2 linked regions of the Granulicella sibirica genome follow. The protein of the gene in region 1 interacts with the protein of each later gene in a pairwise test. Links are inferred from orthologs where the notes say so. Each region holds a gene or a part of one and is shown in the gene's direction. Other genes may lie near its edges. The genes, in order: GRAN_RS15500 and priA.

Evidence for each region.
Region 2: the proteins of GRAN_RS15500 (region 1) and priA interact in binary tests that used the Escherichia coli proteins (3 or more experiments, as listed by UniProt). The link is inferred for Granulicella sibirica from one-to-one orthologs.

What each region holds. Positions count from the first base shown.
Region 1 is NZ_RDSM01000002.1:1,094,642-1,108,764, forward strand. What follows is about bases 7,776-10,696. They hold GRAN_RS15500 (single-stranded DNA-binding protein), read left to right. Parts: upstream 7,776-8,953; coding sequence 8,954-9,439; downstream 9,440-10,696. Other genes in these bases: GRAN_RS15495 (hypothetical protein), read left to right, coding at 7,776-8,884; GRAN_RS15505 (PilZ domain-containing protein), read left to right, coding at 9,574-9,930; GRAN_RS15510 (TIGR03435 family protein), read right to left, coding at 9,927-10,696. Outside these bases: GRAN_RS15455 (hypothetical protein), read left to right, coding at 1-87; GRAN_RS15460 (3-keto-disaccharide hydrolase), read right to left, coding at 180-956; GRAN_RS15465 (M3 family metallopeptidase), read right to left, coding at 1,006-3,093; cyoE (heme o synthase), read left to right, coding at 3,256-4,206; GRAN_RS15475 (DUF420 domain-containing protein), read left to right, coding at 4,229-4,783; GRAN_RS15480 (hypothetical protein), read left to right, coding at 4,784-5,020; GRAN_RS15485 (lipocalin family protein), read right to left, coding at 5,022-5,564; GRAN_RS15490 (hypothetical protein), read right to left, coding at 5,673-6,503; more of GRAN_RS15495, read left to right, coding at 6,719-7,775; more of GRAN_RS15510, read right to left, coding at 10,697-10,703; GRAN_RS15515 (hypothetical protein), read left to right, coding at 10,841-11,797; GRAN_RS15520 (hypothetical protein), read right to left, coding at 11,804-12,265; GRAN_RS15525 (nuclear transport factor 2 family protein), read right to left, coding at 12,315-12,710; GRAN_RS15530 (MarR family winged helix-turn-helix transcriptional regulator), read left to right, coding at 12,827-13,369; GRAN_RS15535 (nuclear transport factor 2 family protein), read right to left, coding at 13,830-14,123. UniProt on the Escherichia coli protein: Plays an important role in DNA replication, recombination and repair. Binds to ssDNA and to an array of partner proteins to recruit them to their sites of action during DNA metabolism. Acts as a sliding platform that migrates on DNA via reptation.
Region 2 is NZ_RDSM01000001.1:318,296-332,566, reverse strand. What follows is about bases 5,341-8,409. They hold priA (replication restart helicase PriA), read left to right. Parts: upstream 5,341-5,652; coding sequence 5,653-8,166; downstream 8,167-8,409. Other genes in these bases: GRAN_RS01345 (site-2 protease family protein), read right to left, coding at 8,178-8,409; GRAN_RS01355 (GNAT family N-acetyltransferase), read right to left, coding at 5,341-5,568. Outside these bases: RNase adapter RapZ, read left to right, coding at 1-296; GRAN_RS01380 (ABC transporter ATP-binding protein), read left to right, coding at 349-2,196; GRAN_RS01375 (YicC/YloC family endoribonuclease), read left to right, coding at 2,193-3,074; gmk (guanylate kinase), read left to right, coding at 3,190-3,852; rpoZ (DNA-directed RNA polymerase subunit omega), read left to right, coding at 3,939-4,148; GRAN_RS01360 (uracil-DNA glycosylase), read left to right, coding at 4,156-5,115; more of GRAN_RS01355, read right to left, coding at 5,092-5,340; more of GRAN_RS01345, read right to left, coding at 8,410-9,185; GRAN_RS01340 (HU family DNA-binding protein), read right to left, coding at 9,213-9,578; dcd (dCTP deaminase), read left to right, coding at 9,653-10,207; GRAN_RS01330 (response regulator transcription factor), read left to right, coding at 10,303-11,007; GRAN_RS01325 (lipid-binding SYLF domain-containing protein), read left to right, coding at 11,290-11,988; GRAN_RS01320 (lysophospholipid acyltransferase family protein), read left to right, coding at 12,135-13,040; GRAN_RS01315 (UDP-3-O-(3-hydroxymyristoyl)glucosamine N-acyltransferase), read left to right, coding at 13,037-13,948; bacillithiol biosynthesis deacetylase BshB1, read right to left, coding at 13,975-14,271.

The sequences.
Region 1 (14,123 bases):
ACGAAGCCAATTGACGAAATCAACGTACCGGAGCGGTCCAAGACACTGTACGAGGCGCTGGGAACGACCTTTCATCCACAGACGTAGGAGGGACGATTAGTTGGAGTAAGTAACGTATATCCGCGTCCACCATAAGCAACTCGGTCTAAACCCGCGACGTCGTTACCTATCAAGATGTCTTACTCCCCCGCCGTGTTTTCCTTCGTCTCCCGAATCTTAATATTCCGGAACCAAACCGGAAACCCATGGTCCTGCAGCAGGAGGTATCCACTCGCCGACTGACCGTAGCTCGGGAAAACGTGGTATTTGCTCTCCGCAAGGATCGCCTTGAACTCCGGCGAGTCGCGGTCGTACTCCAGCACCTTCGCCCCGTTCAGCCAGTGCTCGCCATGCTTCCCGCGCACCACGATCCGGGCCGTGTTCCACTCGCCGACAGGCTTGATCGGCTTGTCGGCAGCGGCCGGAATCATGTCATACAGCGAAGCAACGGTGCGGTCACCATTCTTGCCTCGCTTCGCATCCGGGTGCAGCGCGTCGTCCAGTATCTGGTACTCGAACCCAATGGGGGAGCCGTGGCCATTCTTCCACGGCATCAGGTCCAGGTCGACGAAGTACATGATCCCCGAGTTCGCTCCCGGAGACGTCTTGAAATCCACCGACAACTCAAAGTCCGAGTAGACCCGCGTCGTCACAATGTCGCCGCCGTTGCCCGACTCTTCCCCACCCGTCTCCGTCACCGTGATGGTGCCGTCCTTCACCGCCCAACCGGTTGTCGGAAAGCCACCCCCACGCGCACTCCTCCAGCCGTCGGTCGTCTTTCCGTCGAAGAGCAGTCGCCAGCCATCAGCCTTTTCCTTCGGCGTGAGCGTGTTCGCCGTCTGTGCGGAAGCGAAAGACACGAAGAGAGAGAAACCCAGGGCAGCGAGAACAAAGGCCTTTTTCATACGCAACAGCATAGCTGTTCTTCGTTGTGCGCAGAACCTTGCTCCGCAAATCGCCTTCGGCCTACTCTTCGGCCCTACCCAAATCCTGCCCCTCAAGCGCCGCGCCCATCACGACATCCTTACCAATCCACCGCCGGTACATCCCCTCCAGATCTTCGCTATTCCCCCGCGAAAGAACCATCTCCCGCAGTCTCTGCCCGTTCTCCCGCGTCAAGCCGCCATGCTCCTCGAACCACTGAAACGCATTCATCTCAAGCGACTCGCTCCACAGATACGCATAGTACCCAGCCGCATAGCCCCCACCCCATATATGCGCGAAGTAGCTCGACCGATACCGCGGCGGAATCTCCTTCAGCGCCAGCGTCTTCTTCTCGAGCGCCATCCGCTCAAATCCACCCGGATCCTCGACCCCAACCCCCGCCGCCAGCGTGTGCCACTGCATGTCGAGCTGCGCCGCCGCCAGCACTTCGGTCTGCTGATACCCTTTGTTGAAAGCTTCCGCCTCCCGGAGCTTCCGCGCCATCTCTTCCGGCATCGCCGCGCCCGTCTCGTAGTGTCGCGCATAGTTCGCGAACACCTCCGGATACAGCGCCCAATGCTCGTTGAACTGAGAAGGAAACTCGACGAAGTCCCGAGGCACCGACGTCCCCGCCAGACTCGGATACATTACGTTCGACAGAATCCCATGCAGCCCGTGCCCGAACTCATGGAACATCGTGATCACATCATCGAAGCTGATCAGCCCGGGATCTCCCGGAGCAGGTTTCGGATAGTTGCAGACGTTATAGACCACCGGAATCGTCCCAAGCAGCTTCGACTGCCCGACGAACTCGCTCATCCATGCCCCGCCCCGCTTGTTATCCCGCTTGAAGAAGTCGACGTAGAACAGCGCCAGCGTCTTGCCCGCGTCGTCGAAAACCTCAAACACCCGCATATCCGGGTGATACAAAGGGAGGTCCTTCCGCTCCTCGAAGCGAAGCCCGTAGAGCCCCGAAGCCGCGAAGAACACCCCATCCTCGAGCACGCGGTACGCCTCGAAATAAGGCTTCACCTCCGCCTCATCGAGATCGAAGCGGGCCTTCCTCACCTGCTCGGCATAGAACTCCCAATCCCAGGGCTCAAGCTCAAATCCACCACCCTGCGCATCGATCAGAGCTTGAATCTCCGCCGCCTCGCTCCGTGCCTTCCCGGTCGCCTCGGCCACAAGTCCGTCCAGGAATTTGCCCGCCGCCCCCGGGGCCTTGGCCATCTGGTTCTCAAGCTTCCACTCCGCGTAGCTCGCCTTGCCAAGCAATGCCGCCTTCTCCGCTCGCAGCGCCGCCAGCCGGGTCACGATCGCTCGCGTGTCCGTCTCACCACCCCGCTCCGTCCGGTTCCACGCCTGCTCGAAGACTGCCCGCCGCGTCTCCCGGTTCGTCAGGTCCGCAAGAACCGGCTGCTGCGTCGTGTTGTGCAGCACAAGCACATACCCCTCGACCCCACGTTCCTTCGCAACCTCGGCGGCTCTGGCGATCTGTGCCTCACTCAACCCCGCCAGCACCTCGCGATTGAGCGTATGGAACGCACCTTCTTTATTCGCCGCCAGAAGCTTCGTCGCAAATGCATTCTGCAGCGTCGACTCCTCCTCATTCAGCTTCGTGATCCGAGCCTTCTGGTCGTCCGTCAACTTCGCGCCAGCATGAACGAAGTCCTCATGCGTCACCTCCAGCAGGCGCAGCGATTCTGCATCCAGCCCAAGCGACGCCCGCTGCGCAAACACCGCATCCACACGCGCAAACAGCTTCGCATCGAGATAAATGGCATCCCCATGCGCCGCCAGCTTCGGAGCGATCTCTTCCTGCACGGCTTGAATCAGGTCGTTGGTATTCGCCCCGGCAACCGCGCCAAACACCGACATCACCCGGGCAAACAGTCGCCCGGTCCGCTCCATCGCAACAATCGTATTCTCGAACGTAGGCGAATCGGAGCTTTCGGAGATAGCCCGAATCTCTCGCCTCTGCTCCTCCATCCCAGCCTCGATCGCCGGGAGGTAGTCCTCGTCCTTGATCCGGTCGAAGGCCGGAGCCTGAAACGGCAGCGCACTCGGCGCGGAAAACGGGTTACTCGGTTCAAACTCCACACTCTGCATCGCGCCCAAATCTCCCATCATCACCAGGTACCCTCTTCGCAAACCTCTCAGCAGACGCGATATTCAAGACTAAGCCCTTCCAGCCTCGGTAAAACCGAACATTGGTAACCGGACGAACGAGTCTGCCCGAACGCCCGCAGCATCAACGCCGCAGAAGCCAAACGCGCGTTATCCTAGAAGCCTGTGGCCATCTCCGCGACAACCGATCAGATCCTCGCGAAGCCGCACACCCTCGCAGCGGACTACGTTGCCCTGCTGAAGCCGCGCGTATCCACAATGGTCGTCATCACCGCCGGAGCCGGTTTCTACCTCGGCAGCCTCCGCAGCGGTATTTCGCCCTTCCACGCAGGCCTCATCCAGGCTCTCGCCGGTATCGCGATCGTCACCGCCGGCTCGAGCATCCTCAACCAGGCCCTCGAGCGCCGCACCGACGGCCTCATGCGCCGCACCGCCGACCGCCCCATGGCCGCCGGACGCATCGGCCTCGCCCACGGACTCATCCTCGGCTTCCTCGCCGTCTTCCTCGGCTCCCTCTATCTCGCCCTCGAAACCAACCCCATCACCGGCATGCTGACGCTCCTCACGGCCATCAGCTACGTCGCCATCTACACCCCCCTCAAGCGCGTGACGGTCATCAACACCTTCATCGGAGCCTTCCCCGGAGCCCTCCCACCCCTCATCGGCTGGACCGCCGTCCGCGGCGTCATCGAGTGGCCCGCCGTCGCCCTTTTCGCCATCCTCTTCGTCTGGCAGTTCCCCCACTTCATGGCCATCGGCTGGATGTACCGCGACGACTACCGATCCGCCGGCGTCCGCCTCACTCCCACCCTGCCCAACATTCGATGGGCCGCCCGCTCCACCGTCATCCAGGCCCTCTTCTACGCCGTCATCATGATCCCCGTTTCCCTCTGGCCCACCGCCCTGGGCATCACCGGCATCCCCTACGCCATCGCCGCGACCATCCTCTCCATCGGCTACCTCGTCTACACCGTTCGCTTTGCCCGTATCACCCGCAGCCCCGAGCTTCCCTCCTCGCGCGTCCCTGCCCGCGAACTCCTCCGCTTCTCCGTCATCTATTTACCCCTGCTCCTGGCCGCCATGATGCTCAACGCCCAGGGCCGCCTGCTGTTTTAGAGAACCACGCCAGAAAGATCTCATGCCCACCCAAAGCCTCCCCATCACGCCTTCCCGCACCCCTCTCTCGATCGTCGTCGGGATCGTCGGCGTAAGCGCGATCGCAAGCCTTTTCCTCGCCTGGCTCGTCTACTACCACCAGCCGTCCGACGTCGCCGGAACCCAGCTTGCCTTCCTTCCCGCGCTCAACGCCGTCCTCAACACCTGCTGCACCGTGGCCCTGCTCTTCGGCCTGTCCTTCATCCGCCGCCGCGCCATCACCCTGCACCGCAACAGCATGTTCGTGGCATTCGTCTTCTCGTCCCTCTTCCTCGTCTCCTACATCACCAACCACGCCCTGCACGGCGACGCCCACTTCCACGGCACCGGCCCCATCCGCCCCTTCTACTTCGCCCTCCTCATATCGCATATCCTCCTGTCCGTCATCGCTCTCCCGATGATCCTCATCACCTTCTTCTTCTCGCTGACAGGTCGTTTCCCACTGCATAGAAAAATCGCCCGCTACACCTACCCCATCTGGCTCTATGTCTCCGTCACCGGTGTCATCGTGTATGCCATGCTCGCGAGCTACCGATAGATGCCGTTACGCTCCGACACCCGCATCCTCCTCCGTACCGGCCTCTGGATCTTCGGCACCGGAGTCGTCTCCGCCGCGCTGATGCTCTTCGCCTTCGGAGGCGTCACCCGTCAGGGCCCGCATACGAATCCCGGCTGGCTCTGCCTGATGGTCGCGATGGGCTGTCTTCCCACCGGTACCCTCACCCTCGCCCTGGCAGCACTGAAGTTCGTCGGCGACCGCCACCGCGAAGACTAAGTTAGTAGATCTGATACCGCCTCGTCTGCGGAGTGGCAATCAACTTGGCCGTGTTGAAGCCTTCCGCCAAAGCCTTCCCCTCGATATTCGCCAGCAAACCGGTATCCATGGTCCCCGCCCGCGCCAGAACCCAAAGCTCCTTGTGATTCGGGCTCCCCACCAGCGCCCAGTCATAGTTCGGATCCACCGCAAGCACCCAATACTTCCGCGAGAAAGGCCAAAGAGTCGTCACTTTCAACTTGCCGCTTCCCGTCTTCTCTGCGGGCTTGCCACTCTCGTTCCGCACCTGCGTGAAGCCCTTCTTTGTCTGGCACGCAATCACAAACTGGAGGCTGTCTTTCTTGTCCCCAAGCGCAACCAGCACCACCGAGTCGTGGTCGCACACCTTGTCCCGCTTGGTTTGAAGACGCGCAATCTCGTACCAGTTCCCCGTGAACTTGGTCAGGTCCAGCATGGGCACAGCCGTCACGGTCTGACCATGCGATACCTGCCCCAAGGCCAGCAATACTATCAAGCCCAACATCGTCCCGAGCCGCGTCGACATCCGCACCACCCTCCGCTTCACCATTCGATGCACCCAGCACCGCATCCTCTGCCCCAAAAGAAAATGGCTCCCCGGAAGCCACTCCCGGGGAGCCAGAATGCCTGACCGTTACTGATCGTGTTTCCTGCTGAATGCCCGTGAGATGTCGTTATCGAACTCACGCAGCGCATAGCTCGCGGCATCGATCCCCAGGTTGAGCGCATACTGCTGGAGAACACTGCCCGCGTCCCTCTGGCTCACCGGGTAATAACGTGAGGACACCCCCGCCGCTAGTCCCGCGCCAAGAAGTTCGCTCAGGTTGACCGTTTCTTTGCCGGAGTCCGCGCGCGTGATAAAGATCCGCGTCAAGGAGTACTCGAGGCGCTTCTTCTTTCCGCCCGTGCCGAGTGTGTAGTACCGCGTGTCCTCGTGGGTCAGAGCCGGCACGAGGAACTCGACCGACATATTCTCAATCGACTGATCGGCAAGCGAGTGCCAGAAGTAGCGGCCATAAGCAACCGCGCCACCGTGGAACTCTGGCGTGGCGGCCCGGGCATCGTTATATCCCGCAAGAAGCGCTGCCAGCGCAAACGCCGACGGATCAATCGTGTCAGACGCCGCGGTTGTGAACTTATTACGAATCGTCTGTGGAGGAAGCTGAGCCCCAACTCCCACCGAGCGATAGTTCGGAATGATCCCAAGAACACGCTTCGAAGGCGTGTTTGAGACCGGCGGAGCCGTTGCGCCTTGGCCCGTCGGCCCCTGATCGATCAGCCCCGCATCCGGCGAGTCGGGAAGGCTCGAACTAACGTCGTTGGTCGCAACCAGCGTTTCGCTTTCGCCCTTGGCCCCGGTTTGAGCGCCTGCACACGCGCCGAGTGAAGTCAACATCAGCCCGATCGCCAGCAGACTGGAGAACCGGGGCACACGGGGAACGCTGAAATCTGAAGAAGTGGTCATAAGTATTTTCTGTTTTCCTTCCGATTGGACGCAGCAAAGCCCGCCTTCGACGCAGAACGTTCTCTATTCTGCACCTGCATTGCAAACGCAGGACTACTTTTGCATCTTTCAGACAAGAAAACGTTTCGCTCGCAGCATTGGATGTAGTGTGCGGGAAGCTGCCGGTTCGTTACACATTTCCGTTCTGCTGATCAGCAGATAATCTAACGCCAACGATGAAACCCAATCGCCTCGCCCTCAGCGTCCTCCTGATCCTATCCCTCGCCGCAACCAAAGCCCACTCGCAGGCGCCGCCCGACAGCCATCTCCTTTTCCAGACCGATCACCCCTGGTCTCCCCGCACGAACATCAACGCCGACACCGTCATGGTCTACGGCATCGATGACACCACAGCCTCCCGCATCAAGTCCTGGCGAGACCACGGCTATCACGTCACCGTTATGACCGGCGTCGCCTGGGGTCGCTACGCCCCCTATCTGCGCGGCGACTTCGACGGCAAGGAGCACTGGAACGAGACCCAGCAGGAGAAGTCCGGCAAGCTCATCCTCCACAGCGGCCGCGAAGTTCCCTACATCTCCCCGACGATCTCCTACGGAAACTACCTGGCAAAGGGAGTGGAAGCCGCCCTCGACGCCGGGGCCGAGGCCATCTATCTTGAGGAACCCGAGTTCTGGGCCCGCGCCGGCTGGAGCGACGCCTTCAAGAACGAGTGGCAGCGGTATTACCACGAACCCTGGCAAGCTCCCGACGCCTCCGCGGACGCACAGTACCGCGCCTCCAAACTTAAATACTTCCTCTACCAGCGAGCCCTCGCCCAGGTCTTCGCCTCCGTCAGGATCTACGCCGCAGCCAATCACCGCCGCATTCACTGCTACGTCGCCACCCACTCCCTCATCAACTACGCCCAGTGGCAGATCGTCAGCCCCGAGTCTTCCCTCCTCAACGTTGGTGCCGACGGCTACATCGCCCAGGTTTGGACCGGAACCTCCCGCGCCGTCAACACTTACCAGGGCGTCACGAAAGAGCGCACCTTCGAAACCGCCTTTCTCGAATACGGCGCATTGCAGAACATCGCTCGCTCTTCCGGCAAGCCAATCTGGTACCTCAACGATCCTATCGAGGACAATCCCAACCACTCCTGGGTCGACTATCGACGCAACTGGGAGAGCACCCTCACCGCCTCTCTGCTCCAACCCGTCGTCTCACGCTACGAGGTTCTCCCCTGGCCCGACCGCATCTTTGGCCCCAAGGGCTTCCACCTCATGTCCGACGACGCCACCGAAAAGTCCCTCATCCCCAGGTCCTACGAAACCGAACTTCAGACCGTATTCCACGCCCTCGGCCACATGGACCAGCCCGCAGACGCCATCCACTGGGAGTCCGCCGGAACCCAGGGAATCGGCATCCTCGTCTCCGACACCCTCATGTTCCAGCGTGCCGCCCCCACTCCATCCGACGAGAACCTCGGAAACTTCTACGGCCTCGCTCTCCCTCTGATCATGCGCGGTATGCCTGTGGAGCCCGTGCAGATAGAAAGCGCTACATCAACAACATCCAGCAACTTTCTCAAGCCATACAAGATCCTTCTCCTCACCTACGAGGGCCAGAAGCCGCCAACTCCCGCCTTCCACACTGCTCTGGCCGCATGGGTCCGAGCCGGAGGAGCCCTCATCGTCCTCGACGACGACAAGGATCCCTATAACCTCGCCCATGATTGGTGGAACGCTGCCCCCAACCACTTCGCCACTCCGCGCGAGCATCTTTTCCGAACCCTGGGCCTGAGCCCCAACGCCGAGGGCCTTCACCGCGCAGGCAAAGGTTACGTCCTCTTCTCCGCCCAGAGCCCCACCGCTCTCGCACACTCTCCCTCCGGCCCTGGGACCATCAACATCCTCCTCCAGCAGGCCGCCAAACCCATCCACCTCACCCTGAAGCAAACCAACGCTCTCGTCCTGCGCCGAGGCCCCTACGTCATCGCCGCCGGCCTCGAAGACGAAGCCGTCACCCCAGTCACCGTAACCGGCAACCTCATCAACCTCTTCGACCCCAATCTCGCCGAGTCCCCCTCGCTGTCCATACATCCCGGAACCCGCGCCCTCCTCCTCGACACAAATCAAATCAAGCCTTCAGCCCCCAGGGTCCTGGTCGCCTCCGCCAAGATCACCCACGAGCAGTCCACCCCCTCAAGCCTCACCTTCGACGCAGAGGGCATCGACTCGACCGAAGCCGTAGCCCGCATCTTCTCGACCAGCCCCGTCAAGGAGATCACCCTCAATGGCACCCCCATCGCCTCCGGCCAGTACCAGCAAAGCCCCCAGACCCTGCTCCTCCACTTTCCCAACAGCGCAACTCCTCAGCAAATTCATATCGTCTACCAGTAATTCCACCCCCATTCCCACATCCCGCCGTCTGCTATCCTCAACCTCTCAGACGAAACACGGAGCGAAGCAATGGCAAAAGGCGTCAACAAAGTAATCCTCCTCGGCAACGTCGGCAAAGATCCCGAGATCCGCGCCACGGCCGGCGGCATGCAGGTCGCGAGCTTCACCCTCGCCACCGCCGACCGCCAGAAAGACGCTCAGGGCAACTGGACCGACAAGACCGAATGGCACAACCTCGTCGCCTTCCAGCGCACCGCCGAGATCGTTCGCGACTACGTCAAAAAGGGCACACAGCTCTACATCGAGGGTAAAATCCAGACCCGCTCCTGGGACGACAAGGAGTCCGGCCAGAAGAAGTACCGTACCGAGATCCTCGTCAACGACCTCCAACTCCTCGGCAGCAAGGGTGGCGGAGCCTCCGAAGGAGGAAGCTACGGAGGCGAGACCCGCAACAGCTACTCCAAGCCAAGCTCCACCAGCTACGATCAGCGCCAGCCAGCCACCACCCCCGACTATGGTGATACCGGCATCACCGACGACGACATTCCCTTCTAGACCATTTCCCAATATGGTTCAAACAACGAAAGCCGCACGCTAAAGTGCGGCTTTCGTTGTAGTCAGAGCCCTTTGCGAATGACATTTGCCGATTACACTCTGCATAGCTCCGAACGGTGCAAGGGAGTAGCGCGATGGAAGGCTCTGAATTCGGCGGTCGGCGACACGTTCGGGTTGGCTACAGCGGTGGAACCGTGACGGTACGCTGCAACCTCTCAGGCCCATTCCTGCCCGGTTCCCTCATCGATATCAGCATCAGCGGCTGCCTCATCCTGATGCAGGATCCTCTGCCGGTCACACCATCGCAGGTCATCGAGCTCCACTTCGATCTCAACAGCCTCGCCTTTCGTGTCCTCGGCTTCGTTCGCCACGCCCGCAAGCCAAGACAGATCGGCGTCGAGTTCCATCACCTATCCGAACAGGCCAGGAGCGATCTCGAAGGCTTCATCGACTACTTCGCCCCTGCCGGCGTCAACGTGCTCCAGCCTTAGTTCGCCGAAGGTGCGTCGATATGGTCGACAACGAGCACTGGCACCGGCTCCTTGGCCGCATCGAGCTTCAGTCCAAGCTGCTCCTGGATCGCCGTAAACAATGGCGGTGGTGAATCCTCCCCTGCCATCGCGCTATCCGGCGTCCAATCCAGCTTCACGTCGTAGCGCTCTGACAGCCCCGTCTTATCAACCACGACGCGCCCCGCAATCTGTGAAAGCTGCTCCGCAATCAACGTCACCGTCAGCCCCTGCCCATGGAAGTACGTCCGGCCCGTCCCGATCGTCTTTCCGTCGGACTTCGTCAGCGGCAACTTCGAACCGCCCTTCGCCACCACCAGGTCATACGCCGGCAACACCCGAGTCTCCGTGTGCACCTTCATCTCATACCTTTCCTCAAGCAGCGCCCGCACCATTCCCCGTTTGATCTCTCGCCCTTCCTCACCGCTTCCCTTCCGAATTCTGCCATCCGTCTCTTCGTCGGACTTCGCCTCGATATCGAACCGCGTCGACCCCAGCCACCCCGGGCCGTCCAGGATCTGCCGCGACGGCATCCCATACGCCCACTCCATGAGCGCCACCAGCGTAATGTTGATCGCACTGAACCGCCCGTCCGGCGGATAAATGATGTGTGTATGCCCGTCAGGCGAAGGCGCCGCCGGCTTGATCGTTGCCACCTCGAACGCAGGCCCCGCCTGCGCTAAAACCATCGGCCTTACCCCTATCAGGAGTCCGGCCAGCATGAGAAATCGCCAACCCACCCGAGCCATCTGCATACCTCCAACCATAATCGTGGCCGTCCTTGAACACGACTATATTTGAGTCATCCGGATACCTGCATCTGCAGAACGTCTCGCCATCAAGGCTGCATCTCGTATGCCCGTGCTATCATGCGGCTTCCCAGGAGTCAGCCATGTTTGAATCCTCTCCCACCCCGGGCAAGCCTTCCAGGCGCGGGAAGCTGCGTTCTCAGCAAGTGGGAGACTACGCCCGGCTCAACCGCGAATATAAAACCTATCAAATCGAGCTCGATCTGCTCGCCAACCGCACATTAGCAAAAATACGCCAGCGATCGGGCGGCGCAACCACTCCCCAGGCTGAAACCAGCAGTCCAGCACAAGACATGGAGTGGCTGGCCGCCGCCAAAGCGCAGCTGGACGAAGTCTCCTACTTCCTCGATAAGGAGCACATAGACCTCGAGGGCGGCTGGGTCTGTCTTCACGCCGCGAGACGCCATGCCGTCTACGGCCTCGACTCCGACGAACTGCCTATCCAGGCGTTCGTCGTAAAAGCCGAAGCCAGGAAACTTGTCTCCTGGCGAGCCGACGCCATCGCAAATCTCCTCGACGTCAAGCACGAGCCCTTGACCGCTGAACGCATCATCCAGGCCATGGCCCTGCGGGATGAGTACTTCTCAAACCAGTACCACAAGATTTGGATGGTCGGCGAGCAGCTTGACCACCTTCTCTGGACATGCGCCTACGCGCTGGTTCTTCTTCTCCCGCTTATCTTCTTTGGCTCCAAGCATCCCTGCGACACTCCATCACCCTGGAGCCCACAGATGATAGGCGCGGTCTTCTTCTTCGGTCTCTTGGGAGCGGCCATCAGCACGGCAGGCTCCCTGATGGACGCCAATAGTAATAGCAAAATTCCGGAACGCGTAGCCAACCAGTTCGTTACCAACGCTCGTTCGCTCTTCGGAGCAGGCATCGGACTCGCCGGCTACGTCTTCTATCAGGCAAAGTTTGTGGAAATCCACCTGGTCTCAGGCGTCGGGCAGGCAGACTCTCTGACTGTCGCCTTCGCGTTCGGCTTCTTGGGTGAAAAACTTATCAGCAATGTCCTTGGTTCGCTAAGCGGAAACAAGTAACAGGATTCACCTTACATACGAGAAAGTCCCGCAAAGGTTAGTCGAATCCGCGATCGCCTCCGGAGTAAACACAGGCATCTTCGCCCCGGAAAAGAACGCAAGCTGCATGCTCTTGCCGACAACATAGGTCGCGAACCACTGCGTATCGTCATGCCCACACAGCGTGTTCTTATGCAGAAATGCCTTCGCCGCGGGAATGGTATTCAGCCGGTAAAGGTTCCCCACCCCATCTGCGCCGCCTTCGCCGTTAAACAGCGCCGTCACCTCCGGCCCTTCCAGCGTGCGAATCTGCGCAAACACAAACGGCGTGAAGTTGATCACGAGTTTCTCGTTCCAGAACGCAAGATCGCCTGTAATGCTCTTAGCCGTCGTACTCGACGCCCGCCAAATCCCCTTCTCCTGCGCCATCCCTGAGGAGCACATCATTCCCAGTATCAGGCTCACGGAGAGCAGCATCGATCGTGTCATCCCCCAAGCATGACACTCTTCGAGACACTTGATCAACTAGCGGCGGCCGTTAAGATCGATGGGCGAATGCGGAAGACGGACCAGCGCTCGAATCGGCCTCGTCCCCAAGATCCATCGCCGCGATAAGCCCCTTGCCGATAGTGAACAGGTGAACGACCTCGCTGTCCGAAAGCACATCCCCTTGAAGGCTCTTCACAAGTTGGTGCACCCTGACGCGGGTCTTGCCTCCTTCTTCGTCGCTTAGAGCAAGCGGTTCAACATGGGGATCGAACTCGCCCCATTGCCGCGTCCAATACGCCCGGATCTCTTCCTTGCCGACAACCTTCCCACCCTCCGATGCCTTCGGCCAGGTCACGTCTTCCGTCATCAGTGCCAATGCCCCGTCGATATCCCGAGCGTTAAAGGCGGCGTATGCCTGGGCGATAAGTATTTGTGTCTGCGTCATAGACCCCTCCGAGAGACATTATGTGTACTATACACATGAATGGGCCAAGTGCCTCGGCGACCTGTGAACTAAAAGAAAACGCGTGTATGGTACATACGTTGAGCAAGGCCTGCGTCATGCCAAAGAAAGCATCGTTCGATCCGCATATCCGGTCGTCGTTACCGGACCTGCACCGCTCGGTCCTCGACATCGTCGGCATCTTCAACAGTCCCGAGCGCGACGCGGCCATGCTCGAGAGCGCGGGCCTGACCCTCGAACGAGCCCTGTTCCCGCTTCTCGTGCTCATCAGCAAGTACGGCCCCATAGGCGTTGTCGACGTAGCCACGCGCGTCGGACGCGATTACACCACTGTCAGTCGCCAGGTAGCGCGTCTCGAAGAGCTCGGCCTCGTCGCCCGTCGCGCCGCTTCATCCGATCGCCGCACCCGCGAAGCGACCGTGACTCCACAGGGCAGGGCGGCGACAGACGCCGTCGATGCCGCGCGAGAGCGTCTCGCGTTGCGAATGTTCCGCAACTGGTGCCGCGCCGACTACGACCAGCTTCTTCGGCTCACCCGCATGTTGGCGGATGGCCTGGATGAGACCCCCGCGCCCGGATCGAAGCTGGCCGAGGCCATGGCTCGACGCAAACGGACTCCTTCCCCGGACACAAAGAGATAAAGTGAATCGGATATCCCGCTCCCTTCTGGAAGAACTACGAGGAGAGTCCCGGACTGTCTTTAGGAAAGATAGGGCCAGGAAGCCCCTTGCAAGACGGTACGCTTCGTCCGAAGAGAGACGTCCGTCCGGCGGGAGATAGCCGACATGATCGCCATGAAGGAAGCGGCTCGCTGAGATACGGCGCGACGCCATAAATCGCACCCGCATCGACAATCATCATGTTGCCCTCGGGCAGGATCAGGAGTGTACTGTTGCCGCGATTCGTGGCGATCTGGTGGATTTCAAGGACTCGCGGTCTCCATGCCGGGAGGGCTATCCAACCGGGCGCCGCAGCGCGGAGAAGGTTTGCAGGAAGGCTTTCAAACGCCGCAGGAGCAAGCGAACTCAGTAAGAAGCGGCGACGTGGAAACATGCGATATGGTACGACACCATTCCAACTCCTTCGTATGTGGCTGCAGGGCTACGTCGATTGGGTTGCGGGTGGTTCGGCTGGGTAGTAGAAGGCGTGGATTGCTTTAATCTTGCCGTCAACAATGTGGATTTGGTCGCAGACGTGATCGATTCCGCTAACTGTCTCCATGTCGAAGATGGTGGCGACGTAGTCTCCTTCGACGATGTTCCTCTTAAGCTGAACGCTCTTGACCATCGGTAGAATGTGGGTGAGGAACCCTTGGACCATGGAGCGCCCGGTTAGCTTTGGCATGCGCGGGCCCTCAAAGGTGACGTCTTCCGCGAAGGGGAGGTTGGACGGATC
Region 2 (14,271 bases), on another replicon or contig:
GATTCCTGCCGAATCCACACTTCATCGAGGAGTTTCGTCCTCTCACAGGCAAAGACCCGAAGGTGGCGAAGTACGTTCGGAGCTTTCCGCAGACTGAGGAGTTCCTCGAGAAGACGACGGAGATGCTGACGTTCCTGCTGCCGTTCTACATCAAGGAAGGCAAGAGCTACCTCACGGTGGCGTTCGGATGTACGGGAGGCCAGCACCGGTCGGTAATGATCGCGGAAGAGATGCAGCGGCGACTCGGAGATGCGGGATACCGCGTAAAGGTGACGCATCGGGACATGCCACGGTAGGCTCGTACGGCGATAGAATGGGCCTCATGGTTTCTTGGCGAGGTGCGTTGGGATGGGTGTAAGGCGCATCTGGCGTTTGTTGCTGTATATGCGGCCCTACGCCCTCTACTCACTTGGTTCAGTGGTTCTGATGGCCCTTGTGGGGGCTATGGCAGCCTTCCGGGTTCTGCTGGTGAAGCAGATCTTCGATAAGGTGCTGAATCCGGATGTGCCGAACGACGCTGTGCTGGTCTTCAAGACCCCCTATCTCAAACATCCTCTAGACCTGCACCTGCTGGTGCCGAGCCACTTTCACAACGCCTGGACCGTCATGGCGTATGCGCTCGTGATGTCGGCAATCGTGAAGTCGATATCGGATTACGCAGGCACGTACCTGGTGAACTACGCCGGCTTTGGCATGATCACCGACCTGCGGAACGATCTCTACAACGCCGTGCTGCGGCGCTCCATGAGCTTCTTTCAGAAGCATTCGACGGGCTCCTTGCTGTCGACATTGATCAACGACATCGAGAAAGTCCAGACGGCGATGTCGGCTGTGCTGGGCGAGTTCCTGCAGCAGTTCTTCACGTTGATCTTCCTCGTCGGCGTAGCGATCTTCTACGGCGGACGTCTCTCGTGGGTGCTCCTCCTGTTCGTTCCAGTGGTGATTTCTTCGGCCCGGCGCATCGGCAGGCGGGTACGGCAGACCACGCGTCGCGGACAGGACAAGCTCGCCGAGATCCAGAACATCCTGCACGAGACCATTACGGGCAACAGCATCGTGAAGGCCTTCGGCATGGAGATCTGGGAGATGGATCGCTTTCGTCGTGCGGCGCGAAGACTCTTCCGGGCGAACCTGAAATCAATGAGTGTGGCGGCGATCAGTTCGCCCTTGATGGACGCCCTTGGATCAGTGGCGATCGCGCTTCTGCTTTTCCTCGGACGGCAGGAGATTCTTCATCAGCGGATGACGGTTGGCTCGTTCATGTCGTTCATCATCGCCGTCTTCACGCTCTACGATCCTGTTCGGAAGTTCGCCATGTTCTACACGAGCTTTCAGCAGGCGCTCGGCGCGAGCGAGGACATCTTCAAGTTCATGGATGCGCAGGACGAGGTCCGCGAGAAGCGCCGCGCGCACGTTCTGAAGGGTTTTTCCGGGCGCTTTGACTTCAAGGACGTAGAGTTCGGCTACGACGTCGATGGCGAAAAGAAGCTCGTGCTGCGCGGCATAACGCTCAACGTCCAACGCGGCGAGGTGATCGCGCTTGTGGGTCCGAGCGGAGCGGGTAAAAGTTCGCTGGTGAACCTCATCCCACGCTTCTTCGATGCGAGCGCAGGCTCGATCACCATCGATGGCCATGACGTGCGCGACGTCACGCTTGTGAGCCTGCGTGCGCAGATCGGCAAGGTGACGCAGGAGACCGTGCTCTTCAACGACACCGTGCGGAACAACATCGCATACGGTCAGCCGGACGTTCCGCTCAGCAAGGTAGAAGAAGCCGCGAAGATGGCCCTGGCGCATGACTTCATCCTGCGCATGCCGGAAGGCTACAACACCATGATCGGCGAGAAGGGTGTTCGCCTGAGCGGCGGCGAACGGCAAAGGCTTGCAATCGCCCGGGCGATCCTGAAGAACGCGCCGATCCTTATCCTCGACGAAGCGACCAGCGCGCTCGACACAGAAAGCGAGCAGTTCGTACAGGCGGCTTTGGCGAACCTCATGCAGGGAAGGACGGTGTTCGTGATCGCTCATCGCCTGTCGACTGTTCGGCGTGCAACGAGGATCGTTGTACTGGAAGCGGGGCAGATCACGGAAGTAGGAACGCACGAGGAACTCATGGTTCACTCGGGGACATACCGGCGCCTGCACGATATGCAGTTCGCGGATAACGACCGTGTCGGCCTGGAGGGTGTGGCTTGAGCGGTGTCCTTTCGATGACGGGTTTCGCGACCGTAAACGGAGATGGCTTCACGCTGACGGTGAAGAGCGTCAACCATCGCTTTCTCGATCTGCAGATCCGTGTGTCCTCCGGGTCCGAAGAACTGGAGGCGCGGCTGCGGGCGATCGTGCGCGGCGCGGTGACACGTGGCCACGTTGAGGTGTCGCTCGATCTCGATCGCGCAGCGGGGTCGGTGCAGGTCCGGCGAAATGATTTCCTGCTCGCTGAACTGGTGAAGAACTACCGCGAGGCCGCCGAGAAGCATGGAGTGACCGGTGAGCCTGATCTGAACGGCATGTTGCGTGTGCCGGGCGTAATGACCACGGAAGTCGCGGCGCGCGTGATCGATGCGGCAGCGATCGAAGAAGCTGCAGTTACGCTCATGGAGCGCTTCAACGAAGCGCGAAGCCTTGAAGGAGCGTCCCTGGTGGCTGGCCTGCGAAGCGGGATGGACCGCCTGCTCCTCTTCGCCGGAGAGATGGCCGCCCTCCGCGAGGGTGTGCGGGAAGCACATATCGAACGGCTGAAGACAAGGCTTGCCGAGTTGCTGGAAGGCGCAGCGGCCAGCGAGGAGCGTGTCCTGACCGAGGCCGCGATGCTCGCGGAGCGGAGCGATGTGGAGGAAGAGATCGTCCGCATGCAGACCCATGCCCGGCGCTTCCAGGCGATGCTCGATGCGGGCGGCGAGGTCGGCAAGGCGCTGGACTTCCTGCTGCAGGAGATGAACCGCGAGGCGAACACGATGGTCTCGAAGATGAACGGCGCGATGGGAGAGCGCGGCCTGCGGTTGACCGACATCGGGCTAGGGATGAAGGCGGAGATCGAGCGGTGCAAGGAGCAGGTGCAAAATCTGGAGTAAAGAAAATAAACAAAAATAACCCTCGGCCGAGCCGCTTCGCCCAGGATCAACGCCCTCTGGAGACGTGTCCGGTAGACTTCTTGGATACGCTTTTCTTTGGAGTCTGATAAGCACTATGGCGGGAATTCTTTTTATCATTTCGGCTCCTTCGGGTTCAGGAAAATCTACGATTGTGAGCCAGTTGCGGACGCTGGTCGAGGGCCTGGATTTCTCGATCTCCTATACGACGCGGGCGCCGCGCGGCTCCGAAAAGAACGGGCAGGAGTATTACTTCACCACGCGTGAGGAGTTCGAGCGGATGATCTCGGCGGGAGACTTTCTCGAGTGGGCGGAAGTCTTCGGAAATTACTACGGCACGGCCCTCTCGGCACTCGCGCATGCGAAGACCGAGAAGCGGGATCTGCTTCTCGATATCGACGTGCAGGGAGCCATGCAGGTGATGAAGAAGCTGCCCGAAGCCGTCTCGATCTTCATCATGCCGCCAAGTCCCGAGGTGCTCGAGATGAGGCTGAGAAACCGCAGCGAGGCCGAGCATATGACCGTCGAGTCGGTGATTGAGCGGCGTCTGCGCGAGGCTCGTGAGGAGTTGAAGAGGATTCGGCAATACCGCTATGCGCTCGTAAACGATGTGCTCGACCAGGCGGTGACGGAGATGAAGGCGATCGTTTTATTCGAGCGCCACGATCCCGAGGCGGTGGACGCGATCGCCGCCAGTTGCCGGACCGACGAGGCTTCGACCAAGTTACAGGCGGCCCTGGGGACGTTTCAGGCGGGCTAAGAGTTGCACGGACTTTGCGAAATATTCCCGGATGCGGTAGATTCGAGTTACACCAACACAACCACATCCCGCGGGGGATATATATCATGACAGTCAACGAAGGTCTGCTGAATAAGTACAGCCTTGTCAAGGGTGCAGCACGTCGGGCTCGCCAGTTGCAGTCGGGTGCTCCTCCTCTCATGGTTTCGAAGTCGATGAAAGCCTGCCGCGTGGCGCAGGACGAGATTCGCGACGGGCACGTAACCTTCGTCGTTCAGGCGAAGAAGGTTGAACCTGTCGTCGGAACGAGGCTCTAGCGCCGGGATGGATGGAGAGGCACGCCAGGGTTCGGAAGCAGCGCAGCAACTGCGCGGATACGTGGAGTACTTTCGCGACCTTGGGGTGTACGACTTCTACCGGCAGGATGGGGACTCGGATAGCGAACTTGTTGCTCGGCTTGCGGCGACCCTGGCTGGGCCCGCCGAAGCGCTCGTGGCGCAGGATGTTCCTGTCGCGGCCAAACCGGTTGCTGCTCCTGCCGTCTCTTCGCCTCGGCCTTCTACCCCACCTGCACCTGTCGCCCCGGTGAAGCCTGCGGTTGTGGCTCCTCCCCAGGCCAGCTCCACTCCCTACAGCGATATCTCCATTCCCAAGCCACCCTCCTTCGATGAACTTGCGCCTCTACCTCCGGTCCGGGTTGCGCCTGAAGAGCGGGCCGGTGCGCTGCGAGTTCTGCAGGAAGAGATCGGCGACTGCACGCGGTGCCCCTTGGCCTACGCGGGACGCCACAGCATCGTCTTCGCGGACGGCAACCCGAATGCGCGGCTCATGTTTGTTGGCGAAGGCCCAGGAGCGGACGAGGACGCCTCGGGCGTGCCGTTCGTCGGCAAAGCCGGGCAGCTCCTGAACAATATGATCGCGGCGATGGGACTGAAGCGCGAAGACGTCTACATCGCCAACATCGTAAAGTGCCGCCCTCCAGCGAACCGCGTTCCCGAACCAATCGAGGCAGGAACATGCTCGCAGTTCCTGATACGGCAGATGGATATCGTGCAGCCGGAGATCGTCGTGGCCCTTGGCGCGACGGCGGCGACCTATCTGCTTGGCGTGCGGCAGTCCCTTGCCTCCCTGCGCGGACGCTGGCATAGCGCGCGTGGAGCGAAAGTCGTGGTGACCTATCACCCCGCATTTCTGCTGCGCGATCCCCGGCAGAAAGGCGAGGCCTGGAAGGACCTGCAGACAGTAATGGGCGCCCTCGGCCTAAAGGGGCCGCAGCGCGGATAGGCTTGCGCCGATGTCGGGCCAGACCTGCCAATGCTCGTTGAGAGTCTCGGAACCATGCTTCCTGTAGAACCGGAGAGCCGCGTGGTTAGTAGGCTCCACGTTGACACAGACCCGCTTCGCGTCCTGCCGAACGAACCACTCACCTAGTTCAAGAAAGAGCGCAGAGGCCACACCCGACCCGCGATGGGCAGGGGCGACATCGATCCATTCCAACTCTCCCTCGCAGTCGAAGCGCTGGGTGAGGTGCCCGCCGATCAGGCCGATGACCTCGTCCCCCACCATAGCCACGAAGAGCGTTCGGCTAGGTAAGGCGTGTTGCGGATTGATCGTCCCATCCATGTAGCCGCGAATGCGGGATTGCCAGTAGTCCTCCGTGCCCCACGTCTGGGCGCGAAGACTCGCCATGCCTGCGATGTCGCTCGGTCTGGCGGTGCGATAGGTGAGGTCGATCACAATCTCCCCGGTGAGAACAGCTCGCCTGATTCTAGGACGGCCGCGCCGTTTCCCGGATGGTTGGCGAGCAGCTAAGCTGGAATGATGGCTTTGTACTGCGACGTGGCGCTTCCTGTGCCGCTCGACCGCACCTTCACCTATGCGAATGGAATCGGCACCATGCCAGTCGTGGGTGCGCGCGTACTTGTGCCGTTCAGCGGACAGAGGCTGATGGGAGTCGTGGTTCGTCTCCACGATGAGCCTCTTCCGGAGGGTGTCGAGGCGAAGCCGGTGCAGGCGGTGCTGGATGAAGTAGCGCTTCTCCCCGACGAGTTGACGAAGCTCGCCCTGTGGATCGCCCAGTACTACGTCGCTCCGCTCGGCGAGGTCCTTCGGGGAATGCTTCCTTTGAGCGCCGAGGTGAAGCGGCAGTTCGTCTACCGCATTGGAGAGGCCGGGCGGCGCGTCCTGTACGAGGGCGCGGCCAAGGGATCCTCGCGGCGTTCAAGGCTCACTCCGGAGGAGCAGAATCGCGAATATGCCGTCCTGAACTATCTCGAAAGCGGAGAAAGCGCGAAGGCTTCAGCGCTGCGGTCTGCGACACAGGCGAACAAGGCCATGCTCGACGCGATGGTGCGGAAGAAGTGGCTGGTGAAGGAGGCCGTCGCGGAGGAGCGCGACGCACGCCGTTCCGAGAGGGTTGCCGTCCTGGTGGAGGGAGGCGGCGAGCAAGGCGGAGGACGTCTACCGCGGCTGAATGAGAATCAGCTCGCCGTCATGGCTGAACTGGCCGCCGTCGGTGGCCGCATGCGGGTGAGGGATCTGCGGGAGTCGCTGCGGGACACGGGTATCCCCGACTCGACGCTGGCGACGCTGGTAAAGCGCGGCTTGGTCGGCCTGGAAGACGTAGCGCAAGCCTTCGACATGGGCAGCGTCAGCACCCACGGAAAGAAGCATGCCCACGAACACGCCCTCAACGAGACGCAGATGGAAGCGCTCGGAACGATCGCAGTCGCCCTCGACCGTGGAGTCTTTGCGCCGCATCTCCTCTATGGCGTCACGGGCTCGGGGAAGACGGCGGTCTACTTCGCGGCGATGCGCCGAGCCCTCGAGAGGGGAAAGAGCGCTCTCTTGCTCGTTCCCGAGATCGGCCTGACCCCGGCGATGACGGGACAGATGGTTGCAGCGTTCGGGAGCGAGGTGGCGCTTCTGCACTCGCAACTCACACCCGACGAGCGCGCTGAGCAGTGGCATAGAATCCGCCGTGGCGAGGCGCGGGTTGTCGTCGGAACGCGTTCGGCGGTCTTCGCCCCGGTGGTTGATCTTGGCATCATCATCGTCGACGAGGAGCACGACTCCAGCTACAAGCAGGAGGAGACGCCCCGCTATCATGGCCGCGACGTCGCGGTCATGCGCGCAAAGCTCAACGACGCCGTAGTGGTGCTCGGTTCGGCGACGCCCTCCCTCGAGAGCTGGGCTAACGCCGATCGCGGCCGCTATGCGCGTGTGGAGATGCGCGAGCGGGTTGCGAACCGGCCGCTTCCTGAAGTCGAACTCATCGACATGCGAGCCGAGTTTCAGGCGGTCGGCAAGGAAGAGGTCTTCTCGCGCAAGCTCATCGAGGAGACCCAGGCCACGCTTGATCGCGGCGAACAGGTCATCATCCTGCTCAACCGCCGCGGATACTCCTTCGTGGTGATGTGCCGAAGCTGCGGCGAGAAGATCGAGTGCGAGAACTGCGCCATCTCGATGACGTATCACAAGCCTGTCGAGGGAACGGACGGACGCGCCCCCGTTGGGCAGAGGTTGGAGTGCCACTACTGCGGTTTTCGCCGAACAGTCCCGAAGGTCTGCCCAAAGTGCGAGAGCGAGCACCTGTATTATCTTGGCGCGGGATCGCAGCAGGGCGAGGAGAGGCTGCAGGAGCTCTTCCCCAGCGCACGGATCGGAAGGATGGATCGCGATACGGTACGTGGGCGCTCCGACATGGAGCGCCTCCTGACGCGCCTTCACGCCGGTGAGATCAATCTCCTCGTCGGGACGCAGATGATCGCCAAGGGTCATGACATCCACGGGGTCACGCTGGTCGGGGTAGTGGGCGCGGACTTCGCCTTGGGCCTGCCCGACTTCCGCGCCGCGGAGCGCGTCTTCCAACTCCTCACCCAGGTCTCAGGCCGGGCGGGCCGCGGAGATCTCCCAGGGAAAGTTGTCGTGCAAACCTACCATCCGGACCACTACGCGATCACCTTCGCGGCAAAGCACGACTACCCGGGCTTCGTCGCCAAGGAGATGAACTATCGGCGTTGGATGCACTATCCTCCCTTCGCCGTCCTGGCAAATGTGGTCATCCAGAGCGACAAGCTTGAAGAAGCGACAGGCTGGTCCGGAGTGCTCGGTCGCTGGCTGCAGAAGCGCGCGATGGAGAAGGTGCGTGTGCTTGGCCCGGCGGCTGCTCCCATCGTCCGCCTCAAGCGAATCTACCGGTATCACTTTGTCCTGAAGGCGGAGAAGAGGCAAGTGCTGCAAGAGGTGCTGCGGGCAATGCTGGCCTTCGCGGAGGCCGAGGGGATTCCGCGCAAGGGCCTCGTCATCGATGTGGACGCCGTACACCTGATGTAACAACACAGGCGTCAGTGGTGAGTGACGATCTGAAGAAGACTGGTTCCGGCAAATGGGCTCAAGGTTCCGCTCAGGATCAGGATGACAAGGCAGATCGGAAGCAGGGCACGTTGCCACGGATGCAGGGGAGGATCTTCCTTAAGCCGCGGATGCTTCAAGCCGGGAATCACCAGTACGATCGCCCAGGCAAACCATCCGACCCACGCGAACGTCCCCAGGATCGCGAGTAGTACGATTGTCACGAAGGAAGTCGCGCGGTGGGCGCGGGGATAGAGAGCATAGAGGATGTGACCGCCGTCAAGCTGGCCGGCCGGAACCAGATTGAGCGAGGTGATCAGCAGGCCCACCCAGCTTGCGACGAGCACGGGGTGAGGAATAATGCGATCCAGCGCAGCTGTCTCAGGACGAAAGACTCGCAGCAATGCGTCCACAAGGTGCAGCAGGAGTGGCTGGAACTGAATCACCTGGGGCACGGGAGCGGGAGTCGACTTCGAGAGGACAAGCCCGACAGCGACCGCAATGATCGCGACAAGGAACCCGGCAATGGGTCCTGCGGCGGCAATCACGGCCATCGCCGATCGCGTCCGAACGCGCCCACGAATGCGGAGGATGGCTCCTGCGGTGCCGCTGAGCGTCGGCGCAGGCAGGAAGTAGGGAAGCGTCACCTGCACCTTGTAGAGCCGGCAGGAAAAGAAGTGGCCGAACTCATGGGCAACGAGAATCGCCAGCACGGTCAGCGAAAATGGAAGACCCGTGGCAAACGCGGCGCGATGATGCCACACCCAGGCATACGGAAAGACATCCGCGTCGGAAGAAAGGGGAACCTGGTCGGTAAGGAAGTTCTCCATGTAGCGCATGCCGACCACGGTGGTGGAGAGCACGGTCAGGAGAAAAAGCACAACGTGAAGCCATAGCCGGTCGCGCCAGCGTTCCTGATGCGGAGGCGAATGAGCGTCCGGCTCGGACGGCCCGTCCTCGTGCGAATTGAGGGAGACCGGGAGCCGGTCGGCGGACGCCATCCTGATTTAAACCTCTTGGGAGCTGGCTTAGTCGAGCAGGTGAAGCTCTTTCCCTGGCTTGAAGCGAACGGCTTTGCCGGGAATAATGCTGACTTCAGCGCCTGTGCGGGGATTGCGGCCGATGCCCGTCTTCCGCGGCTTCACCGTGAACACACCGAAGCCGCGAAGCTCGATTCGATCGCCGCTGAGCATGCTCTGTTTCATACAATCGAAGATGGCATCGACGGAGGCTTCGGCTTTCGTTCTCGGAAGGCCGGTGCGCTCGACGATCCGCTGTACTAGATCCTGCTTGATCACGGTGATCGTCCTCTGGAGGCGGCATGTCCCGGCGAAGCCTTGGGGATCGGAGGTGCCTACTGTCCCGATGTTAGGAAGGCAAGCCCTGATTGTCAATGCAAAACCCCGTGCCTTAGTATCGAGGCTGGCGTCCTGAATGCGGTTCCGGACCTTGGAGGAAGTGGAGCAAGATGGCAATCAAGAGCGATCGTTGGATACGGGAACAAGCCTTGGAACACGGGATGATCGCGCCGTTCAGCGAGAAGCAGGTGCGCGATGGAGTCATCTCGTATGGGCTGTCCTCGTACGGCTACGATCTGCGCGTCTCGGACGAGTTCAAGATCTTTACCAACGTCAATAGCGCCATCATCGACCCGAAAGCCTTCGACGAACGCTCGTTCGTCACGGTGCAGGCCCCGAGCGTCATCGTTCCGCCGAACTCGTTCGCCCTGGCTCGCTCCATCGAATACTTCAAGATTCCACGCGACGTCCTGACGATCTGCGTCGGCAAGTCAACCTATGCGCGCTGCGGAATCATCGTGAACGTCACGCCGTTTGAGCCCGAGTGGGAAGGCTTCGTAACGCTCGAAATCTCGAACACGACTCCATTGCCCGCGAGAATTTACGCGAACGAAGGGCTTTGCCAGATACTCTTCTTCCAATCGGACGAAGTGTGCGAGGTCAGCTACGCGGATCGCAAGGGCAAGTACCAGCATCAGCAGGGAATCGTCCTGCCTATGCTCTAACGGCGTCTTAAGCGTCCGCGGTCCTCTGGGCTCGAAACAAACGTAGCGCTTCACCATGTCGAACTTGCAGGACGGGTGCCAGGTCTCTGGAAGCTATGACGGACGCGGGCAAAGGCTTTTCTCCAGACGATTCCGTGTCGAAGTCACCGGCAACGCCCGTTCGGGTCGGGCTGGTGGCGACAGACCCCATGCGCATCATGGGGCTGCAGGCCATCATGCGCGCCAACACCACCGGGCGGCTCGCCGGCGGCGAGGTCATTCCACTCTCGGTCCCAGGTGTCTTGAACGACGTGGACCTCCGCGTCGTACTCATCGATGCGAGCTGCACGCAGCACCTCATGGAACTCGTGGCGACCTTCAGCCGGGTTCGGCCGCATGTGCGCGTCATCGTCATCGGCGACTCGAAGGACCAGGAGTACATTCAGCAGGTCATCGGAGCGGGAGCCAAGGGGTACCTGCCCCAGACAGCGGATGAAACCGAGATCCGGCTTGCGCTTGAGGTCGTGTATGACGGCTCGATCTGGGCTCCGCGCAAGGTGCTCTCACGTCTGCTGGATGCTTCTAAGCTCGATCAGGCCGCGGGAACAACCTCGGTATCCTTCACGGAACGAGAGTTGCAGGTGCTTCGCCTCTTGGTGACGGGGTTGGGAAACCGGGAGATCGCCGAGGCTCTCAACATCGATGAAAGCACCGTCAAGGCGCACCTTGGCCGCCTCATGAGAAAGGTCGGAGCGAAGAATCGGATCGGGCTGACGGTCGAAGCTCTGCGGCACCATCCCGATCTCGCGAGAAGCGCTTAGCTGTTTACTAATAAGTAAATGGGTAGATTACCTAAGTCGCTAGACCTACGTACTCTTGTGAACTATCCGAAGGCACGAGAAAGTAACTCTACGCAACACAGACCTGGGAGAGGGACTGTGAGAGGAGCCGGGCGACCGGGTTCACTCACAGTCCCTATTTTTTCGTCCATTTTGATTCCATTGGAAGTCAATGCAACCACAGGGGTGGGCACGCCATCGTACCCCAATAGACACTGGGCCATTTGGACCGCGATCTAAAGATTGACTTTGAAAGGTAAGAAAATGACGAAGGTTACTGGATTTGTATGCGCAATGGCGATGGCGGCCACCTCACTGACGTCGTTTGCAGCCACGGACAAGGCGAAGTTGGATGAGCGGTTGACCAACGCGTCTGCCGTGATTAACGAGATCATGGCGACTCCCGATAAGGGCATTCCGCAGTCGATCCTTGCAGGCGCATCGTGCGTCGTCGTAATTCCAAGCTTCAAGAAGGGTGCCTTTGTGGTCGGCGCTCAGTACGGCCAGGGCGCTGCTACCTGCCGCACCCCGAAGGGTTGGAGCGCACCGGTGTTCGTTCAGCTTACGGGCGGAAGCTTCGGTTTCCAGATCGGCGGACAGTCGACTGACCTCGTGCTGATCGCAATGAACCAGAATGGCCTGCAGGACATGCTGAAGAACAAGTTCAAGCTCGGCGCGGACGCCGCCGCTTCCGCCGGCCCGGTTGGCCGTAACGCACAGGCCGGAACGGATTGGAAGCTCAACGCCGAGTTCCTCACCTACTCGCGTTCAAAAGGCCTCTTTGCCGGTCTTGATCTGGACGGCACGGTCCTCTCGCAGAATGAGGATGATACCCGCACAGTCTATGGCGGCAACGTTCCTTACACCGAAGTGCTGAAGGGCAATCAGCCGACGCCTCCCGAGGCTCGCGGCTTCGTTCGCACCGTAGCGAAGTACTTCGTCGTCTCACGCGACAACCACTAAGTTTCACGGATAGGAAAACGTTGGGGCGGCCTTCGGGTCGCCCCAACCTTTTGCTACAGAGTGAAGCGAGCAGACACCTACCACCCGCCAGTTACACTGGGACTGTGAGTTTGAACGAGCAGGAGCAGGGAGCTCCAACGATTACCGTGAAGCACAGGTTGGAATACCTGCTGCTTCGCTGCTTCGTCGAACTCCTGGCAGCCATGCCACGTGCGGTAGCAAGACAGGTCGGGGCAGGCATCGGGTGGATCGCCTACCGGATCGTTCCGCGCCTGAGGGCAGTAGGGCAGCAGAATCTCGCCATGGCGTTTCCCGAGAAGACTGGGGCAGAGCGCGAAGAGATCCTGCGGCAGACATACCGCAACCTGGGATACCAGATCGCGGAGTTCTGTCATATGCCACAGTACGGGCACAAAACGGTCGAGAAGTTCATCCGGTATGAAGGCTTCGAGAACTTCAGCCGAGCGCTCGCCCGTGGCAAGGGCGTGTTCGTGTTGACTGGCCATCTAGGCGCATGGGAACTCTCCAGTTTCTATCACTCGCTGATGGGCAATCCCATGGACATCGTCATCCGCCGTCTCGATAATCCCCTCGTCGACGACTTCGTCAATGGAATCCGTTGCGAGCATGGCAACCGTGTCCTCCACAAAGACGATTTCGCTCGTGGCCTCATCGCCTCGATGCGTGCCGGAAGGACAGTTGGTGTGTTGATGGATACCAATATGACTCCGCCGCAGGGTGTCTTTGTCCCGTTTTTTGGCGTTCCCGCATGCACTGCGTCCGGCGTGCCGCGCATTGCGGAGAGAACGGGTGCAGCGGTTCTCCCAGGCTTTCTTCTGTGGGAGAAGTCTGAGCGGAGATACGTGCTGCACTTTGGCGAAGAGCTGGACCTCGTAAAAACCGGCGACTCCGAAGCCGATGCCCTCACAAATACGGCCATGTTCACCGCCGTGCTGGAAAAGTATATTCGGGCATACCCGGAGCAGTGGCTCTGGATGCACCGCCGCTGGAAGACACGGCCCGAGGGCGAAAAGGGGATCTACCAGAGATGAAGCTTCGCGATTTGCTGCCTGCCGAACAGATAGGAAATGCGGGCGAAGTCGAGATCCTCCGTGTCTCAGGAATGAAGGATGCCGATGCGGCCTCGGTTGTCTTCGCGACCGACGCTGACACACTGAGCGCGGCCCTCGAATCAGCGGCAGGCGCAATCCTGGCCCCCAGAAAACTCGAAGGCGTGGCTGACCAGCGAGTAGCCTACGTGCGTGATCCGCGTTACTCGTTCGCAGAGGCTGGAGACCGGCTTCGCGCGCGCCCGACACAGAGCGAGATCCACCCTTCAGCGGTGATCGCAGACGGAGTCGCCATGGGCACGGGTTGCCAAATAGGGCCCGGCTGCGTCATCGGAGAGGACGTCATTCTCGGAGATGACGTGGAGCTGGTGGCGCGAGTGACCCTTTATCCCCGAACGCGCCTCGGCAGCCGCGTGGTCGTGCAGGCAGGAGCCGTGCTCGGTTCAACAGGATTCGGCTACGCAAGGAACGCCGAAACGGGACGCTATCTACTCTTCCCGCAGCAGGGAAGTCTGGTCATCGGAGACGATGTCGAGATCGGAGCGAATACCACGATCGACCGCGGTGCCCTGGGCGAGACGCGGATAGGCTCGGGGACGAAGATCGACAACCTCGTCCACATCGGGCACAACTGCGTCATCGGCGAAAACGTCATCATCGCCGCGCAGACCGGCATATCAGGCTCAAGCATCGTAGAGGACGGCGCTATTCTCGGGGGCCAGGTCGGCATCGGCGAGCACGCGACGGTCGGTGCAGGCGTCATCCTCGGTGGGGGCGCCGGTGTGCTCAGTGGAAAGAAGATGAAGGGTCCGGGACAGGTCTTCTGGGGAAGACCGGCGCGTCCCCTGAAAGAATACCTCCGGGACCTCGCCCGCCTTCGCAAAGGCTGAAGGGCCTTCTTCGCTCTTTCGGGCGCTCAGATCGATTGAACAGGAATGATCATCAAGTCGCTCGCGAGGGCGACCTCTTTCTGAACGAACGGCTCCGCATAGCGAACACCGGCGAGCATCCCGTAGTGGCGAGCCGACGCAAAAGTTCGCTCCCGGATCTCCTCCTCCGGCACAAACAGCCCGCCACCCTCGGGTCGCGTGGCGTACTGGGAGCGATAGGCGAGCAGCGACTGCAGCCTCTGCTCCATGTAGGCCGATATGTCCACGACGAAGGTAGGACGGACATCCGCGTAAAGCGACGCATAGAGGATCTTGTACGGACG